DNA from 3 places in the Planococcus sp. TJ-301 genome. Region 2 is predicted to be linked to each of the others. Evidence: riboswitches for the same ligand, from Rfam matches in the RefSeq annotation. Region 2 holds a riboswitch; each other region holds the start of a gene.
What was found. A riboswitch is a leader RNA that binds a small molecule or an ion and turns the genes downstream of it on or off. The one in region 2 is predicted to bind lysine.
Positions count from the first base shown of each region.

Region 1: linked by a shared signal. The riboswitch ahead of AC4EHJ_RS15595 (Na+/H+ antiporter NhaC family protein) and the one ahead of AC4EHJ_RS10545 (transporter substrate-binding domain-containing protein) in region 2 are both predicted to bind lysine.
Region 3: linked by a shared signal. The riboswitch ahead of dapA (4-hydroxy-tetrahydrodipicolinate synthase) and the one ahead of AC4EHJ_RS10545 (transporter substrate-binding domain-containing protein) in region 2 are both predicted to bind lysine.

Region 1 is NZ_JBZDOH010000004.1:164,906-171,327, reverse strand. It holds gene lipA (lipoyl synthase) at 1-146, opposite strand, end outside; gene AC4EHJ_RS15605 (methionine/alanine import family NSS transporter small subunit) at 300-416, opposite strand; gene AC4EHJ_RS15600 (sodium-dependent transporter) at 431-1,951, opposite strand; gene AC4EHJ_RS15595 (Na+/H+ antiporter NhaC family protein) at 2,152-3,726, opposite strand; lysine riboswitch at 3,840-4,022, opposite strand; gene AC4EHJ_RS15590 (bifunctional metallophosphatase/5'-nucleotidase) at 4,093-5,436, opposite strand; gene AC4EHJ_RS15585 (sulfite exporter TauE/SafE family protein) at 5,450-6,277, opposite strand; gene AC4EHJ_RS15580 (DUF72 domain-containing protein) at 6,277-6,422, opposite strand, start outside.
Region 2 is NZ_JBZDOH010000001.1:2,161,242-2,167,663, reverse strand. It holds gene pgeF (peptidoglycan editing factor PgeF) at 1-339, opposite strand, end outside; gene AC4EHJ_RS10555 (SRPBCC family protein) at 471-920, opposite strand; gene AC4EHJ_RS10550 (nucleotidyltransferase domain-containing protein) at 1,118-1,903, shown strand; lysine riboswitch at 2,178-2,360, shown strand; gene AC4EHJ_RS10545 (transporter substrate-binding domain-containing protein) at 2,494-3,339, shown strand; gene AC4EHJ_RS10540 (amino acid ABC transporter permease) at 3,404-4,171, shown strand; gene AC4EHJ_RS10535 (amino acid ABC transporter ATP-binding protein) at 4,202-4,936, shown strand; gene AC4EHJ_RS10530 (zinc ribbon domain-containing protein YjdM) at 5,118-5,453, shown strand; gene AC4EHJ_RS10525 (YxiH-YxzG fusion protein) at 5,818-6,422, shown strand, end outside.
Region 3 is NZ_JBZDOH010000001.1:1,882,879-1,889,300, forward strand. It holds gene ypfJ (KPN_02809 family neutral zinc metallopeptidase) at 1-51, opposite strand, end outside; gene AC4EHJ_RS09240 (class I SAM-dependent methyltransferase) at 119-721, opposite strand; lysine riboswitch at 827-1,005, shown strand; gene dapA (4-hydroxy-tetrahydrodipicolinate synthase) at 1,163-2,053, shown strand; gene AC4EHJ_RS09250 (STAS domain-containing protein) at 2,096-2,938, opposite strand; gene AC4EHJ_RS09255 (GGDEF domain-containing protein) at 3,058-3,372, opposite strand; gene AC4EHJ_RS09260 (hypothetical protein) at 3,330-3,515, opposite strand; gene AC4EHJ_RS09265 (Yip1 family protein) at 3,696-4,337, opposite strand; gene AC4EHJ_RS09270 (DUF2382 domain-containing protein) at 4,608-5,501, shown strand; gene AC4EHJ_RS09275 (CoA-acylating methylmalonate-semialdehyde dehydrogenase) at 5,571-6,422, opposite strand, start outside.

The sequences.
Region 1 (6,422 bases), on a different contig from region 2:
TGTATATTCGGGCATCGGGCTTCTTCGCAAACAGTGTTCAAATTATTTTCACGCATCATTTTTTTCAGATCCGTGTAGTTTTCATTTGTGTTCAGCTTAATCTTTAACCAATCGGGCTTTCTAAGATGTTCCTGCTTTGTAGACACGTTCATCGTCCCCATTCATGTTGGTTTTGTAAACGCCAGCTTTTCTCTTCCAAATGTACCATAAAGACTACTTGCCCACAATATGCCTGACTTCCCCTTGCACTGTCGGACAACATAAAAACCCGGAAGCGCAACCGCTTCCGGGTCTTCGAATTATGCAGCTCTTTTGGCTTCCTTGCTTTTTTTGACAGCGTGCCCGATGCTTGCGCCCAGGCCGCCCCAAATGATGACCATACCAATGATCATTACAACAATAGCTTCAGTTGACATTGTGTAAGTCCCCCTTATTTGTGCTCGTCGAACTGAGCATGGTCTTTATGCCATTTTCCGACTGAGAAGAGAATTCCCAAAACGATTGCGGCAATTGCTACGCCAGCGCCGCCGAACATGATGAACGTATCGGTATAACCTTCGTAGTTCCCTGTGTCGTTATCGAACTCTTTTAGAAGGTTCGTTTTCAACAAACCAAACATCATATAGCCCAAAACAATTGGAGTTACTACGCCTAAGCAGATTTTCCACCAGCCGCCAAGATGAATATCCGAGATAGCGTTAGCATGGTCTCTCAGCATATCCGCTTTGCGGAATACCCAAACGATCAAGACCACTTCCACTAAGCCGATAGCTGCGACACCAAATTGGTTGATGAAATAATCAGCAGCATCCAGGAAGAACAGTCCGCCTTGCGTTGCGAACAAGATAGAAATCAATGCCGCAAGACCGCCGCCTATAGCGATGGCTTTATTGCGGCCCAAGCCGAATTTTTCAGAGAAGCCCGCAACGTAAGTTTCTGTGATTGAAATCAATGAAGTCAATCCTGCAAGCGTCAAGGACAAGAAGAACAATGCCCCGAACAGCCCATTAAAGCCAGGGAATTCATTAATAATTTGCGGGAAGACAACGAATGCCAATCCTACACCCGCTGCAGCCACATCTGCTACTGCAACGCCTTGCTGGTTTGCCATGAAGCCAAGTGCCGCAAAAACACCAATACCGGCAAGCAACTCAAAAGCCGAGTTGGCAAATCCAGTGATGAATGCATTGTTTGTGATATCCGATTTTTTCGGAAGGTAACTTGAATAAGTGATCATGATTGCAAACGCAACAGACAAACTGAAGAAAATATGCCCGTATGCCGCTACCCAAACCTGAGGATTCATGATGGCATCAAAATTCGGTTTGAAGAAAGCATCAAGACCCATCGCTGCTCCATCCAGCGTTAACGCACGGACAACAACGATCAAGAAGATGACGACCAATGTCGGAATGAAAATACGGTTCGCCATTTCAATTCCTTTTTTAACTCCTGCAAATAGAATTCCCAGTGTGATGGCCCATACAAGCACCAACGGAATGAATACACCCCATACTATTCCGCCAGTTTGCCCTGGTGTCACTGTCAATTGAAGGAAATCGTTAAACAGAAATGCTTCGGTGTCTGATCCCCAAGCCTGGTTGAATGAGAAAATCGTGTAACGCATAGACCAAGCGATGATAACTGCATAATAGGTGGATATGACAAATGAGACAAATACTGCCCACCAGCCCAGCCACTCCATTTTCTTGCCGCCCATTCTAAAGAATGATAACGGTGCGGATCCACGGTATTTATGCCCAATGGTGAATTCTAAAATTAGAATTGGTATCCCTGCGGTCAACAGAGCGAATAAGTACGGTATAAAGAATGCTCCTCCACCATTTTCATAGGCTACATATGGAAAACGCCAAATGTTCCCCAAACCTACCGCCGAGCCGACTGCCGCTAAAATAAAACCGGCGCGTGTGCCCCATTGCGAACGTTCCATTTTTCTTCCCCCTTTTTTGTCTTCTTCCATTTTTCTTACAGAAAAATAGGAAGTTTGTTTATTTTCAGATTATTGACTAATCTAAAATTAGTATAACTATGGGTTCCTCTAAAGTAAAGATAATTCCGGAAAAAATTTCTTAAAAACTATTACTGCAATAATAAAAAAGCAGAGATCCAAGATCTCTGCTTTTAAAACCACTAGCTATTTGCTTGTTTTTCTAAAATTGTAGTTCGTTTTGACCATACAAGGAATAATACTGCTAAAATGACTATGACTGTCAGTAGCGACCATAGAAGTGAACCTGTAAAACCTATTACGATGTAGCCGACCGCTGCTATAGCAGCTGCAGTCAATGCATAAGGCAATTGAGTCAACACATGGTCCATATGGTTGCTTCCTGCACCGGTAGACGACAGAATCGTCGTATCGGAAATTGGTGAACAATGGTCTCCGAACACTGCGCCTGCCAAAACCGCTGCAAGTGCTGGCAGCAGTAATTCTGGTGCAGCTTGTGCCATGATATTTCCGGCAATTGGCAGCAAGATCCCGAAAGAGCCCCATGAAGTTCCTGTTGAGAAGGCCATGATTCCTGCAAGTACGAAAAGCAGCACAGGAAGGATTTCAATCGGCATATTGCTTTCAGTAACAAAATCAGCCAAATACAGTCCTGTCTCCAATGCACCAATCAAATAACTCAACGACCATGCAAAAATCAAAATCAGCACAGCTCCAAGCATAGAACGGATGCCTTCAAAGATGCCTTTTCCAACCCAAGACGCTTTCGCTGTTTTATTGTGTTTGAATTGGCGAACGTACAATAGGATGGAAGAAATCGCACCCAATAAACCGCCGGCCATCAAAGAAGCAGGAACATCCGTGTTTTCAAAAATTGCCCAGATATCCAAGATCTGCCCTGCATTCTGGTAACCGGTCCAAATCATTGCCCCGATCGTTCCTGCAACCAGCAAGATGATCGGCAAAAGCAGATCCGTCACACGGCCGTGACCATGGACCGGGAAGTCTTCTTTCATCTCCCCAGGAATTGTTTTCTTGGCATCGAATAGTTCGCCCGTTGTAATAGCGCGTGTTTCGTGTTTTTTCATAGCACCGAAATCGACATCGCGCACTGCGACGAAAAAGACGATTGCCAATGCTGCGACTACGTAGAAATTCATCGGAGCCATCCAGATGAACGCTTCAAGCGCAGACATCTGAACAAAAGTCTGTGCCGACAAGATGCTGGCGATGATTCCGATGATTGCCGCTCCCCAGCTGGAAACAGGCGAAATAACACAAACAGGTGCAGCCGTTGAATCGATGAAATAAGCAAGTTTAGCGCGTGAAATTTTGTAGCGGTCCGTAATCGGACGTGCTACTTGGCCAACTGCCAACGCATTGAAATAATCATCGATGAAAATGACCATTCCGAGCACGACTGTCAGCACTTTTGCGCCTCGGCGTGTTTTGATGCGTTCAGATGCCCAATCGGCAAATGCCATACTGCCGCCCGACAGGCTGACAAACGCGGTAATGATTCCGAGCAAAAACAAGAACAGCAGGATAAAGACGTTATAAGCGTTGAACCCTCCGTCCCAGAACGTGATGGCAAATGAATTGAAGATTTCCGTAGCGGCTTGCACCGGCGCGAAAGAAGTCAAAATGAACGCCGCAGCGACAATCCCTGCGCCAAGCGACAACAGTACACGTTTTGTCAGCAGGACCATGACGATTGCCACGATTGGCGGCAAAATCGAAAAAATAGTGTTTTCCATGTTAAATTCCTCCTTTTTTAATAGGATGGAAGAGAAAGTAAGAAAAAAAGGCTGATTGTTCCCAATGGATACAATCAGCCTTCTACAATTCGTCTGTGTGGTAAAACATCAAACAACCCTGTAGCTCTTCGTCTATGCAAAACACAGACGACAGTGACATTCTTGTTCAGAATGACCCCAGCCTCTTTTTCAGTGACAGCTGAAAAAGAAACTTCGGCAAAACCCCCTTTCGGATGCGAGCAACCATGTCATACCCCCGCACCCTACTGATAAGCCTTGCAGCCTCTACCCATCGATATTGAATTCATTAAAAGCATAGCGCACAATATTAATGAAATCAAATGAATTTCAACTCCGAATATTCACTCATTTCACCGGTTTAGTGCGGAAAAATTGGCTAAAGACATCGCGCAGAAATTCCGGCATGAAATACGTTTTCGGAGCACGCTTCAGCTCCGGGAAAAAATAGCCGAACGTGAACATATCTAGTGTGATCAAGTTGAACATTTCATCATGCCGCGCGCGGCGGCCGCCAATGTGCAGCTCATGCCCGACCAATGAAAAGTTGACGCGGACCATGTTGCCGAAAACCGCCCCTCTGAAACCCATCCCTTTCAATTCGATATTCGGCCAGTCAGCGTTCAACGATTGAAGAAAGATTTCTTTCAGTTCTGCACCACTCAACTCGATCATGCACAAATTGATCGGATGCGGCAACATCTTATGGAAATCGTAACGCGTTGTCTCGCCGAGCGGCATATCTTCCATGAACAACCCAGCATTGAACAACGCACAATCCGCACCGGAGTATTCCAGCATCGCTTGGCCGAAAAGTTCAGCAAGTTCTGAGTCTTTGAACCACTCTGCCTTTAAAGGCTTGTCGTTGTAAAAGACCGGTTCGTTCAGCTGCATTTTGCCCTCCTCAATGAGCATGTCATTGAACCCTTCATCATTGCTGCGCAGATCGGCCGTTTCAATCAGCTCTGCTTCCCGCTCCCCCGTAACTGGGTCGATTGTGATATGGCCTATAAACATGCCGAACTTCCCGGCAGCACCGAGCAGCGAATCATTGATCATTTTCCCTTCGTGGAAAATATGGTGGGTATGCGCGCCAAGGATGATATCCAAGTCGCTGCACATTTCTGCAAGCAGCTCATCTTCCCTGATACCAAGATGCGAAAGGCAGACGATAAAATCGACGGTCCCCTTCAGCTCTGCGGCGGCTTCAACAATGGATTGCTTAGCATCTGACACTGTCCAGCCAAGGCGCTTGTAAAAAGGCGTGAATTCCGCAGTCGCCCCGACCAACCCGATTTTCCGGCCCTCCGCAGTCGAGACGACTGCTGATGGTTTTGCCCAAGACGGACGGCGGCCTTCAGCGGTGAAAAGATTTGATACCACCACATCAAAATCAGCTTGTATATATAACTCGTCCAATTCTTTTTTCGACAAAGTAATGCCTTCATTGTTCCCAATGGTCACTGCATCATAGCCAGCATCGTTTAGAAGATCCACATTGCCTTTCCCGGCAGTCCCTTCACTAAAAGGGTGCGAACGGTCAACATGGTCGCCGATATCCAAAATCAAGCATGTATCGCCCGCCTCCTCATGCCAGCGCTTGCGTTCATGCAAAAAGGCACGGATCTCCGGCCAATGTGAAAAATGGCTGTGGAGATCATTTGTATGATAAATATGAATAATTTCCCCCATGTTCTGCACCTCTTTAAATACTGAATAATCCCTCATAAATCGAACGCAAGCCAAGGATCAGCAACGCTAGCCGCAAAATGACGACAAGCGTCTCCGATTTTATCTTTTTGTTCAATGACGCACCAATCTTAGCTCCGATGTACGCCGTAGGCACAATCGCAAGTGTATAAATCCAAGGCACATTGCCTAGTGAAATATGCGTGATTGAATTGATAATGGAAGATAAGAACACCATCAACATTGACGTACCGACCGCGACATGCGGCGGGAACAAGAACAGTAGGATCATAGCGGGCACCATAATGGACCCTCCACCGATGCCGAATAGCCCCGATGCGAAACCGACGCCGAACGTCAACAGCAAAGCGAACCATATTGGATAACCATAAACATATTCCTTGTTCATCGAATCCGTGAATGTGTTCTTTTTACCGTTTTCAACAAACCAGTAGACAACCTTCAATTTGTCCCTAACCAATAATAATAGGGATAAGAAGACTAGCAGAATGCCGAAATACAAATTGAATGATGGCAGGTCGAGCCCTTTATTGACAAAGGCGCCTACTACTGTACCCGGAGCGCTCCCTGCAAAGAAGATAAGCGCGCTCCGGTAGTCGACCGTCTTGACCTTTATATAAGACAATGTGGAAGACAAGCCGGTGAAAATCATCATGATGACAGATAAACCGACGATTTGCTGAGGGCTCAAATCGGGGAAGAAAGCGACAGTGGCTACTAGGAACAACATCGCCGGAACCAGAATAACCCCGCCTCCGAGTCCGATCAACGCTCCCACTATGCCCGATAACAATCCTACAATCGCCAGCAATACAAATTCCATTAAAATCCTCCTTCAAATAAATCCAGTTGCTTTGCGGACAAACCATTGAATTCCAAGCCGTTCATGCTTTGGAACTGTTTGGCATCCCCAGCCGCATGCCCGCCGGAATTATTATTGAATATGACATAAACGGTTTCGGAAGATT
Region 2 (6,422 bases):
GATCGGCACGCAGTCGGCAGCAAAGCTGGACAACAAGATGCACGATTCGTATGTATAAAGAGCGTCCGTATCCGGTATGGCGCTCGCCAAATCCAATGCGCCGCGGCCTTTGTCCGACGTTTCCACGCGGTGGAAATTGGCGCTATGGGTTTGCTGGGCGCAAACGAGATCATTCATGCTGCTATTGACTGATGTTGTAAGAAGTGCCCGGTTTTCGGCAATCTTAGCAGGATCCATGCATGCGTGGAGCGCCATATTATTGGCTTCCGGTGCTTCTTCGTTCTTCACCGTAATGCCTGCAAGAAACTTGTTGTCGTCCGTATAAATAATCGATTTCATCTTCGCACCTCTTTTCAACAATTTTACCAGGGCTCTGAAAAAACTTACTGCCTTTCCTAAAATATATAGCAGCAACGGCCAGAAGCCAACCAAAAAAGGAAAGTACGCTTTGCAGCGCGCTTTCCTTTTTGCTACTCGGAACTTTCACAAATGGCTTTGATGTTTTCCAAGGTATGGGAGGCAGAGTTCCGGCTCAGCCGTTCGTAGATGATCCGGTCGGTGATTTTTCCGAACAAGTCATCCGGGATATAGCTTTCGATTTCAAAACTGACCTCTGTACCAGAGTCTCTCGTAACGTAATAGCTGGATTGTCTGGCATTGAAACTGCCGCTCATCATGCCCGTCCATTTGGCGGTGCTGTCGGTGATTTCGCATTCTGTGACTTGAATGGTTTCAGGGAAATGCATGCCCATGATGGCATACTCGGCTTCAACGACGGTACCGACCTCACCGTTGCCGTCAATTTTTTTCGGAGAAGCCAGATTGTTGTAGAAATGTGCCCAATTTTCAGGATTGATGGTGTAGCGAAAAACTTTTTCAAGTGGAGCATTGATGAAGATGGTCTGTTTCGTGTGAGCCATGCGTTCATTCGCCTCCTGGAATGCAAGATGATTTCTGCTTTCATTATACAACGAAGAAATCATTAAACTTCTAATTTATCGGAATATTTAAATAAATTATTATGGTGTATATGGGATGTGTGGGCAAATTGGCATTCCGTGGCAAATCAATTATGCTAATCAAATAAGAAGTGAAATTAATGAAAGCGGTGGCGTTGATGGATCAGGTGATACAGGAAAAGTTAAAAGAAATCGAAGAACAGTTTCAAGTGAAAGTGCTGTTCGCGGTTGAGTCCGGCAGCCGGGCGTGGGGATTTCCGTCAACGGACAGTGATTACGACGTCCGTTTCGTCTATATTCATCAGCTGGAGTGGTATTTGGCCATCGACCCGCAAGGCATCGGCGAGAAGCGGGATGTCATTGAAATGCCCATTAACGACATGCTCGACATCAGCGGTTGGGAAATCACGAAAGCTTTGCGGCTGTTCCGGAAAAGCAACCCACCATTTCTGGAGTGGATGTACAGCGAAATCCAGTATTATGAAGCCTATTCGTTCAAAGAAAAATTAAAGACCTTGGAAGATGAAGTTTTCTTTCCGAATGCAAGCCTCTACCATTATTTAAATATGGCGAAAAGTAATTACCGGACCCATCTCAACAAAGAGGAGGTAAAGATAAAAAAATATTTTTATGCATTGCGTCCTGTATTGGCTGCGACTTGGATCAAAGAGCACCAGACCATTCCGCCGATTGATTTTTATGAGTTAATGGAAGGTCTTGTGCCCGAGGGGATTTTGAAAGAGGAGATCCTCGATTTGTTGGAGCGCAAGAAAGCGGGGGAAGAGCTGGATCTGGAACAGCGGATTCCTGCCATTCATCATTTCTTGGACAGTGAAATTGAAGGGCTGGAAGCTTATGCAAAGACATTGCCGCCGCGCATTGGAGACCCAACCGATAAGCTTAATTCTTTATTTAGGGAAACTTTAAAGCAAGTATGGGAATAATTGCGCAAACAAAAGGCAGACCATCTTTAAAAGAGCCGATTCGCCTTTTTCAGTCCTTTGCTTTGGAAGGTGAAATATTTTTATGCTTTCATTTAAAACAAGAATAGTAATAAATTTGGATATTCGCTTAATTACAACAACTACTTTTTCTTTGAATAGTTTTGATGGATGATAAGACGCGGAAAAAGAGCGCAGAACAGAATTTGGAGCGGCGTTGACAGGAAAAAAGTAATAATGTAGACTATGAAAAACAAGTGAATATGACCTCACTTTCCGGTGAGGTAGAGGCGCGGAATTTATTAGTCCATAGAGGAGTTTGAGAAACAAGGATGCTATGGAGAAGGGAAGACCGCCGAAGTTTGTAATATTTCTCATTATTACTTGCTGGGTCTGCAGTGAATAATTGCAGGACTGCCGCATTGGACTTCCCAGTCTTTCGCGGTGTGCTATCTCGATACGGGAAAAGAGGATTTAGGGCAACTATGCATATAGCGATCTGAGTCTATCTCAGGTCTTTTTTTGTACATAGCTGCCCTTTTTGGCCTATTCAGAATTATTTTACTTAAAACACAAAGGGGGAGAATGAAAAGATGAAAAAGAAATCAGGATTGATGTTAACAGCCGTGCTTTCACTGGGCATGTTGCTTGCGGGATGCGGATCGGAAGAAGACGCAGCTTCAGGCGGAGGTTCAACTGAAGAAGGCGGGACGTTTAAAGTAGGGATGGAAGCGGGCTACGCGCCGTTCAACTGGACGCAGAGCGATGATTCCAATGGCGCTGTGAAAATTTCCGGCAATGCGGAATACGCGGGCGGCTATGATGTGGAAATCGCGAAACAAATCGCGGAAGGTCTCGGAAAAGAATTGGAAATCGTCAAAACGGAATGGGACGGCTTGGTCCCAGCACTGAACTCCGGCAAAATCGATGCCATTGTGGCGGGCATGTCGCCGACAGCGGAACGCAAAGAAACCATCGATTTTTCCGAGCATTATTACACATCGGAATTGGTGATGGTTGTGAAAAAAGGCGGCGAATTTGAAGGCGCGAGCGAGCTTGCTGACTTCAGCGGCGCGAAAATAACGGCGCAATTGAATACGTTCCATTATACGGTTATCGACCAAATTGAAGGGGTTTCCAAAGAGACGGCAATGGAAAGCTTCCCAGCAATGCGGGTAGCGCTTGAGTCGGGCATGATTGACGGCTATGTTTCAGAACGCCCGGAAGCGGTCAGCGCTTCAGCAGCGAACGAGAATTTCGCGATGGTGGAATTCACAGACGGCTTTGAGACTTCAGAAGATGACACGGCAGTAGCTGTCGGCTTGAAAAAAGGCAGCGAGTTTACAGAACAGATCAACGAAACATTAACTGGCATCTCAGAAGAGCAACGCCAGGAAATCATGGATAAGGCTATTCAAAACCAACCAGCTGCCCAGTAAAAGTTTAGGCGGTGCCGGCTGCAGCTAAATGCAGCCGGCTTTAAATTTTTTTAGGAGGAAAACCATGAGTCTTGAGTGGGTTATCACCATACTTACAAATAATTGGCCAATGTTCCTGCGCGGAGCAGGGATGACATTGCTGATTTCCATCATCGGCACGTTGATCGGTGCCGCAATCGGTTTGATTATCGGCATTGTCAATACAGTTCCGATGCCGGAGCGCGGCGTGAAGCGTTTGTTCCAGAAAACGATCAATTTCTTGCTGTCCGCGTACGTGGAATTTTTCCGCGGCACGCCGATGATTGTTCAGGCAATGGTCATTTTCTACGGCTCGGCGATGGCTTTCGGCATTGATATGGATGTCTTTACGGCGGCGATTTTCATCGTCTCCATTAATACGGGCGCTTATATGTCGGAAATCGTCAGGGGCGGTATCATTTCTGTCGACAAAGGACAGTTCGAAGCGGCACAGGCAATCGGCATGAATCATTTCCAGACAATGATGAACGTCGTCATGCCGCAGGTAGTGCGCAACATCCTTCCGGCAACCGGCAACCAGTTTGTCATCAATATCAAGGACACCGCCGTATTGAACGTTATCGGCGTCACGGAATTGTTTTTCCAGACCAAGTCGGTGTCGGGCAATAATTTCCGGTATTTCGAATCGTTCTTCATCGCCTGCGTCTTGTACTTTGTCATGACATTCACCATCACGCTCCTGCTGCGCAAGCTTGAGCGCAAAATGGCAGGGCCGTCCAATTACAGCATGATCGGCGGCTTGCCAATGCAAGTGGTCACGGCAGAAGACACAGAACATAAAATCAAAGAATAAGAAATCCGCAATAGCAGAAGAGGAGACCTTATGGAAAAAGTTATTGAAATCCAGCATTTAAGCAAATCCTTCGGAACGCATGAAGTGTTGAAAGACATCGATTTCTCTGTCAGCAAAGGCGAAGTAGTATGTGTCATCGGGTCGTCCGGATCCGGTAAATCGACGCTGCTCCGCTGTGTCAACCTGCTCGAAAAACCGAGCGGCGGCAAGATCATCTATAATGGCGAAAACATCCTTGATGACCGCCATGACATTCATTCCTACCGCACCAAACTTGGCATGGTGTTCCAGCAATTCAACTTGTTCAATAACCACAATGTCTTGAACAATTGCGTCGTCGGGCAAATGAAAGTGCTGAAGCGCAAGCGGCAAGATGCCGAAAAGACAGCGAAGCAATTTCTGCAGGTCGTGGGCATGGACCAATACATCAATGCAAAGCCTGAACAGCTTTCTGGCGGCCAGAAACAGCGTGTGGCAATTGCGCGTGCGTTGTCGATGGAACCGGATGTGATGCTGTTCGATGAGCCGACATCGGCACTCGATCCCGAAATGGTCGGCGAAGTGCTGAAAGTCATGAAAGACTTGGCGAAAAGCGGGCTGACAATGCTGATTGTTACGCATGAGATGGAATTTGCCAAAGAAGTAGCAGACCGGGTTGTCTTCATGGACAAAGGCGTCATCGTTGAAGAAGGGCCGCCTGAACAAATTTTCAACAACCCGAAGAAAGAGCGGACTCAGGAGTTTTTGAAGCGGACCTTGCGTTAAGCGAAAAAGAGAACAAAATCCAGCCTGCCGGGCATTGCGCCCTGCAGGCTTTTTACGCGATTGACTGGGCAGTAGCTGTCCCAAAATTCGTTTCATATTCACTTTCTGAAGAGGCTCAAGGCGTGGTAATATGGAAGGAACGTCTTGAGATATTGCTTAGATGATGGGAGGAATTGAAGAAATGAAAACTTTGCCAAATTGCCCAGAATGCAAATCGGAATATACATATGAAGATGGAGATCTATTGGTGTGTCCGGAATGCGGACACGAATGGACGGTTGTAGTGGAAGAGGAAGAAACAGTGAAAGTTGTGCGCGATGCAAACGGCAACGTTCTGGTAGACGGCGATTCCGTAACAGTGATAAAGGACCTGAAAGTAAAAGGCAGTTCGTCGGTGCTGAAAATCGGCACAAAGGCCAAGAACATCAAACTTGTCGAAGGCGACCACGACATCGATTGCAAGATTGACGGTTTCGGGCCGATGAAGTTGAAATCGGAATTCGTTAAAAAAGGCTGATTTTGTTCCACGTGAAACGGATACAAATTAAAACCCGGGCATCTAGCCCGGGTTTTATGCTGTCGAGAAAAGACTCGGCGGCTTTTTTTGCTGGAGCTTGTTTGTCTATGGGAATTCTCCGTTCTTTAGATGAGACGGAAACTGTTCGAAAAAGTGTTTGGAGGATAGCGAACGTTCGTAAAGTGTTTGGACATGTTTACGAACGGTTTTTTTAGCGGTTTTGTGCTTTTTTAGAGTGTTCGTAAACGTGTACTTTTACGAACGCTTTTATTACTAGAATTATATAGCCTTCATTTCGTTCTGTTGGTATATTGAGAAGAAAGAGGAATGAGACCATTTGGCGTGAGGATTAGGGGGAGTTTTTTTGAGCCAAGGACTAACAAAAAAAATCATTTATTCGTCTTCTTCCCATCAAGGAGAGTCGGTGGAAGTTGTTGATGCGGACTGGAAGGGCCGATACGGAACGGCCGTGATTCTCCAGAAAAATAACAAGACAGTCATTCAATTGAAGGGTGTCGAAATAGATGTTTCCTTTACGCGGTATAGCTTATCGCGTATCCGGTGGGTTGATGACCTTCACATTTTGGTAGCTACCTATGAAAATGAGGAAAACGAAGAAAATGTATTTATCATCAATCTGACCGGCCACCTCATCCATTCCTTTAACGGGGGAGAGGCAATTGAAGAGATAGCTGTTGGAAAAGAAGGGATATGGATCAGCTATTTTGATGAAGGGGTCTATGGAAACGGCATTTCCACCGAAGGGCTCGTGCTTTTTAACCTTATGGGAAAAGTCCTCTTCCGCTATCATTCCGATTTGTCGGATCCGTGCGTAATCGATGATTGTTATGCACTTTGCAAAGGCGAAGGGGACAACGTATGGCTCTTTCCATACACCGATTTTCAGCTGGTTGAAGTGAACCCCAAGACACGGGGTTTCTGTTCCTATTCAATTCCTGAAATATTGCA
Region 3 (6,422 bases), 280 kb from region 2:
TCCTCTTCTGTCTTCAACGTTGCCGCTGCCTGCTCTGCCCTTCCATTTCATCTATTTCCTCTCCTCGCCATTCACTTTTTATAAGCTATACCCCATTCGGTACCGCTTTTAATCCATTTCAATCGAGGCGGTAAATTAAAAATCGCTCTCTTAAATCGCCTTCCACTCCCGGCAGTTCAACTTCCTGGAACTGTTTAAATCCTGTGCTATGCTCCAAATAGCCGATGTAATCCTCTGACGGAAAGAATAAGATCAGCTCGACATTCCGCAGCGAACGTTCCACGGACTTCAGGATATTATTGATGACCGTGATGAAAATCTGAACAGAAAATGGGTTAAAAAAATAGAATTTATTGTCGTGGGGATGAATTCGGTATTGTTCAGCGAGTGTACAGACAAAACGGATCCGCCCTTTTGCCGCTGGCCGCTTTTGCACGTAGGACTCCAGGTTTTCACAGGCTTGTTGGTGAAGGCCCTGATCCATTTCGACCCCGGTCGATGCCGCGCCGAACAAATGGTGCACCAAAAAGTTGAGGCGCCCTTTGCCGGAGCCGAAATCGACGAACCTATCTTCCGGGGATAAAGGATAGCTATTGAAAAGTGTCTCGAGCAGTTCATATGGTGTCGGTTCGTAGCGATTGTAATGGAAGGTATCATGGAACCCCTGCTGTATGCCTGAAGTATGGATATTCAGGTCGTGATCGTATTGCCGTTCGTCCATCAAATCTCCTCGATTCTTATAAAATAGTGCCTTGCATACTTGCAATTAAAGCAGGAATTTGGTAAAGTCTAGCTAATTCAATAATTTCTTGCTCCGCTTTTTCGGAGTGAGGATAGAGGCGCAAAAACCATCAGTAGACAGCTCGAGGATGATGAGATCCGATGACAGCTGCTGAAAGGGGAATTTGCCGAAGTGGCCAGGCGCTCATTGCCGATGTTGCTGGGTCTGCATTAAACAAATGCAGGACTGTCATATAGGAGACTATATGGAGGGCTATCTGACGCATGGATTGAGCGCTTTACACGCTAATCCTATCGCAGCAACGAGACCCTTCGTTGCTGCTTTTTTGTTTTTCCGATACGCTTGCCGCCTCTGATTACGCACGATCAACGCAGCAGCAGACAATAGAACACACAAAAAAATGAGAAAAGGGTGGTATTTATGAATTTCGGACAAGTAGTGACAGCAATGGTGACGCCATTTGACGCAAGCGGTGACATCGATTTCCCCGCAACTGCAGCCCTAGTGGAACATTTAATTGAAACCGGGAGCGATGCATTGGTGGTAGCAGGCACTACCGGCGAATCGCCGACTTTATCGGAGGACGAAAAGATCGACCTCTTCAAGTTTGTCGTCGATACTGTCCAAGGCCGCATTCCAGTCATTGCAGGAACCGGCTCAAACAATACACGCGCTTCAATCACGTTGACGCACGGTGCAGAAGAAGCGGGCGTTGATGCCATTATGCTGGTGACACCATATTACAATAAACCTTCACAAGAAGGCATGTTCCAGCATTTCCAAGCGATTGCAGCCGCCACTCATCTGCCAGTCATGCTATATAATATTCCTGGGCGCAGCGTCGTCAATCTGTCAGTCGACACCATTGTGCGCTTAGCCGCAATCGACAATATCGTCTCCATCAAAGAAGCAAGCGGGAGCCTTGATGCCGCAGCCGAGATCATTGAACGCACACCCGATACGTTCAGTTTATACAGCGGCGATGACGGCTTGACCTTGCCGCTTCTTGCAATTGGCGGAACAGGCATCGTATCTGTAGCTGCCCATATCATCGGCCGTGAAATGCAAGTGATGATTTCCAGCTTTAAAGCCGGCGACACGGCAAAAGCCGCGCAGCTTCACCGCACACTTCTGCCGGTCATGAATTCGTTATTTGCTGCACCGAATCCAGTTCCTGTTAAATCAGCATTAAACTGGGCTGGTGTAGCAGTGGGCGGCGTACGCTTGCCGATGATTCCGTTGACGGAACAAGAAACACTGACGTTACAAGAAACTTTAGCGCCGGTAGTAAAAACGGCCGCTACACAATAATAAAAAACCCGCTGAAGCAAAGGCTTCAGCGGGTTTTTTGCATCAAGTTTCAGCAGTTAATTTTTTAAAGGCTTGTTTCAAGCTGCCGCCAAGTGCCAGCTGCCGGACATCGACACCTAAATGCGTAATCGTCTGGGCAATTTCTGGCCGGATACCGGTCAGAACAGCGTGCACACCGATCAATTTCAGCGACTCAGTCAACATGATAATTTGTTGTGCCACCATGGTATCTACTTTCACGACACCCGATAAATCGATGATCAACGTTGAAACGTCCAAATTGCCGACTGACATGAGCGTTTTCTCCAGAATGTGTTCTGCGCGGTCCACTTCGATTGCACCGACAAGAGGCAAGATCGCAATTTCGTCATTGACGGGCACAACTGGCGAAGACAGCTCCAAATACTCCGTGCGCGCTTCCTTAAGATTTTTTTGATACGAATTGATGTACGCGAAACTATAAGAATACGCCGCATGGTCAAGCAGGCTATGGAAAAATTCCATGACCTCGAAAAGCACTTCAAGTTCTATGCCTTTGTATACAGCTTCCGACTTGATAACTTTCCCGATATGCTTGCGGTAAATATTCGTTTCCGCTAAAGCGCTATCGAGCTGCATGCCTTCTTTCAGGAAATAATTCCCGGTGGCATGGCCCCATTCAGCAATCTCATCGTAAGCCTGTTGCGGATCAAGGAAATTCGTGATGGATTTGCCGATCAATCCAATCAGCCCTGAACGGAACTCGATAACCGCCTTCAGCAACTCTCCATAGCCTGCAACATCTGCCGGGCTGGCATCTTTTAATGCCTCTTCCTGGATCAATTGGGCGATTAAATATTTATCTTCTTCCACCCGTTGGCCGAGCAGTGTAACTTCCCTTTTCATGTGGTACCTCCCGAAGTAGCGTTTGTCATTCATTGTCTTTTATTATACCTGTCAGTCAACGATTTAGGATACTGAAAAATTCCTCTTATTTATTGCCCAGGAAATAATCGGTTTCCGCGTCATCCTGTTGTTACGCAATTGCAGCCACCATTCTTTGCAGCATAAAGCGCTTTATCTGCACGGGCGAACAGTTCCCTAGCAATGTCTCTCACTTGGTAGCTCGCCACTCCGATACTGACGGTGATAGGGACATGCCGCCAATCGGCCTTTTCGAGGCGCCCACACAACTTTTCACCAAATTCTTTTGCCGGTTGTATGGCATGCCCGGGCAGCAGAATGATGAATTCTTCTCCACCCATTCGTGCAACGATCGCTCCGCTTTTAATTTCGCTCAAGAGTTTATCAGCCAACTCCTGCAGGACGGCATCTCCCATGGGATGGCCAATTCCTCTTCAAAAGCAGGCGTGATCGCACTCCATACATCTTGGTCACAGCCCAAACCGTGCCCGAACACCAACGCTTTTTTCCCATTTCCAAGCAACTTTATGTTATTGCGTTGCATCGTCTGCTGTTGCACAAGCAGCTCCCCCTTTTGCCCCTAGCAATTCTCTGTCTCGTTTTTAACTTCTTATCATCCATAATATCATCAAAATTCACAATAAAAGCGTCCCAACCAAATTATCCTATTATTTGAAAGTTAGAGAGGTACAAAAACCCCCATCTACACTTTCATAATTATCCAGAACTTATAAGCTTCCTAATAGAATTGATTAAAAAACGAAGCGAAAATGACAAAGACAATAAGAAGCACTAATATCGTAATAACGATGCCTGGCAACACGACAATGAAAAACCCTTTCCAAGACGAGACATGGTGCGCTTCGCCCACCGCTTTGCAGACGATGATGAATGTCCAGACGGAAACAACCGCCAGCACTATAGACATGATTGCCACAATTGGATTTCCCGCCACATCTGCGCGGTCTGCAAAGAACGTTTCCGGAGATGCAAGCGCCCAAATGATCAGCAGCGGCAACAGCCAAATCTGCGGTATTTGCGCTGCAGGAAGCGCTTTAAACATTTCCTGATAAGTCGCCGTTCCTTTGAACAGCCGTCCTACAAGTGTCAATATAGCTGCTCCTAAGAAATAGCCTACAGCACTCCCTATCGGACCGGTGATCAATGCCTGAAGAATGGCCGCCCAAGGGGCCATGTCCGAACTGCGGGTATTCATCATCCCTAACAGGCCGGATGCGAATCCTGTCAGGACAATGAGCAAAATCATATATTTGGCCGATTTTCGTTCAATGACGAAACGCACTGTTTCACGCGTTCTCAGCCAAATATCGGTGAATGGATTCACCTCACGCTCTTTGCTTAATCGATCTTCTCTTACCATAATTCCCTCCTCCTTCCTCTCGGATATAAAGACGGACGGCAGCAGCATCGCATTTTTTTCTCTGATATTTTCTAATACCCTAATTAGGCTTTTATTAAATATATATTATAGGTAAAGACTGAGGAACTTTGATTTTCAGTTCCAGAAAAGTTCCTATTCTCAAGAATAATGTATATTTTGGATGTTTATAATACTGAAAAGGGTGGGTACACTACCTCTACCTTAACTTTTAGGTTCTACACCGAACCATATACTGAGGAGGAATTTATAATGACAAACCATGAAAACAAATTGATCGGCGCATATGACGTACAGGCAGAAGTATTAAATAAAATCACAGAGTTGAAATCACAGGGCTATAGCGAAGATGACATTTATGTCGTTGCGCAATACCACGACCAGGTGGCGATGGTTGAGCGGCAGACTCATGTGCATGTTGAAGCGGATTCAACAGAAGCGAACGGTACACCGCAACAAGAAGAAGGCTTCATGGGCAAATTCATCAACTTGCTGGCAGGCGAAGAAGCTTCAGGCGACGCATTCAACAGCATGAACTTAAATGAAAAAGATGCGGAACAATCCCGCCGGCAACTTGAAGAAGGCAAATTGCTGGTTTATGTCGACAGTGACTTTAACGAATCTTATAATTCATTCCACGAAAAACGCGGAACTTCTTCTTCCCGTGAAGGCTTTGCAGGCGGCAACACAAACGGTGGTTTTGCGGCTGGAAGCACAAATGGCGTATCATCTTCTAACGAAGAAGAGAAATTGCGCCTTCATGAAGAACGTTTGAATGTCGACAAAGAGCGTGTGCAAACCGGTGAAGTGAATGTCGGCAAACACGTTGTTGAAAACGAGCAGACAATCGAAGTTCCTGTTGAGCGCGAAGAAGTATACGTTGAGCGCCGCCCAGTGAACGATTCATCGACTTCAACGGATACGAATCATTCATTTGATTCTAAAGATGCTTATACAGAAGGCGACACAATCCGTGTGCCATTGACGGAAGAGCGTGTAGAAGTGACGAAAACAGACGTAGTTGCTGAAGAAATTGTCATCGGCAAACGCAAAGTCCAAGATACAGAGCAAGTGAAAGAAACAGTCCGTAAAGAAGTAGCAGACATTGACGGCGATGTGGAAGACAAAGACCGCAACCGCTTCTAATTCAACAAAAGTGATTATGAAAAAAGCCCCCCGGAATTCCATTTCCGAGGGGCTTTGCTATGTCACCGTTCAGCTCCAGCGGGCTGTCAGCATTTTTCGTCTTGTGTAGAATTCGACGCCGTCAGATCCGTTGGCGTGAAGGTCTCCATAGAATGAGTTTTTCCAACCTGAGAACGGGAAGAACGCCATCGGAGCAGGGACGCCCAAGTTGACGCCAAGCATGCCGACTTCGATGTTCTCACGGAAATAGCGCACACTGCGTCCACTTTCAGTAAAGAGGCAAGCTCCGTTGCCGAAATCCGATTTATTGGTCAGTTCAATCGCTTCTTCCAATGTAGCGGCACGGACAATGGACAAGACCGGCGCAAAAATCTCTTCTTTCCAAATGCGCATATCGGTCGTCACGTTATCGAAAATGGTCGGGCCGATGAAATAGCCATTGTCTTTCATGCATGCGTCTTCGCGCCCATCACGCAGCAACAGAGCGCCTTCCTGCTGGCCAACTTCAATATATTTAGCCGTTTTCGCTTTATGCTCGTCACGGATGACCGGCCCAAGGAAGACGCCTTCGTCCATGCCGTTGCCGACTTTCATGCTGTCTGCCGCTTCCATCAATTTTTCGACCAATGCATCCGCTACATCGCCTACTGCAATGACAACCGCGCATGCCATGCAGCGTTCGCCAGCAGAACCGTAAGCAGCTGAAACGATTTCTCTTACCGCCGGGTCAAGCTGCGCATCCGGCATGACAATCGAGTGGTTTTTCGCGCCGGCCAATGCCTGTACGCGTTTGCCGTGGCTAGTCCCTGTTTTATAGACATATTCCGCAACCGGCTGTGAACCGACAAAGGAAATGGCCGGGATGCCAGGATGTTCAAGAATGCTGTTAACGACTTCACGCCCGCCGTGGACGATATTAAA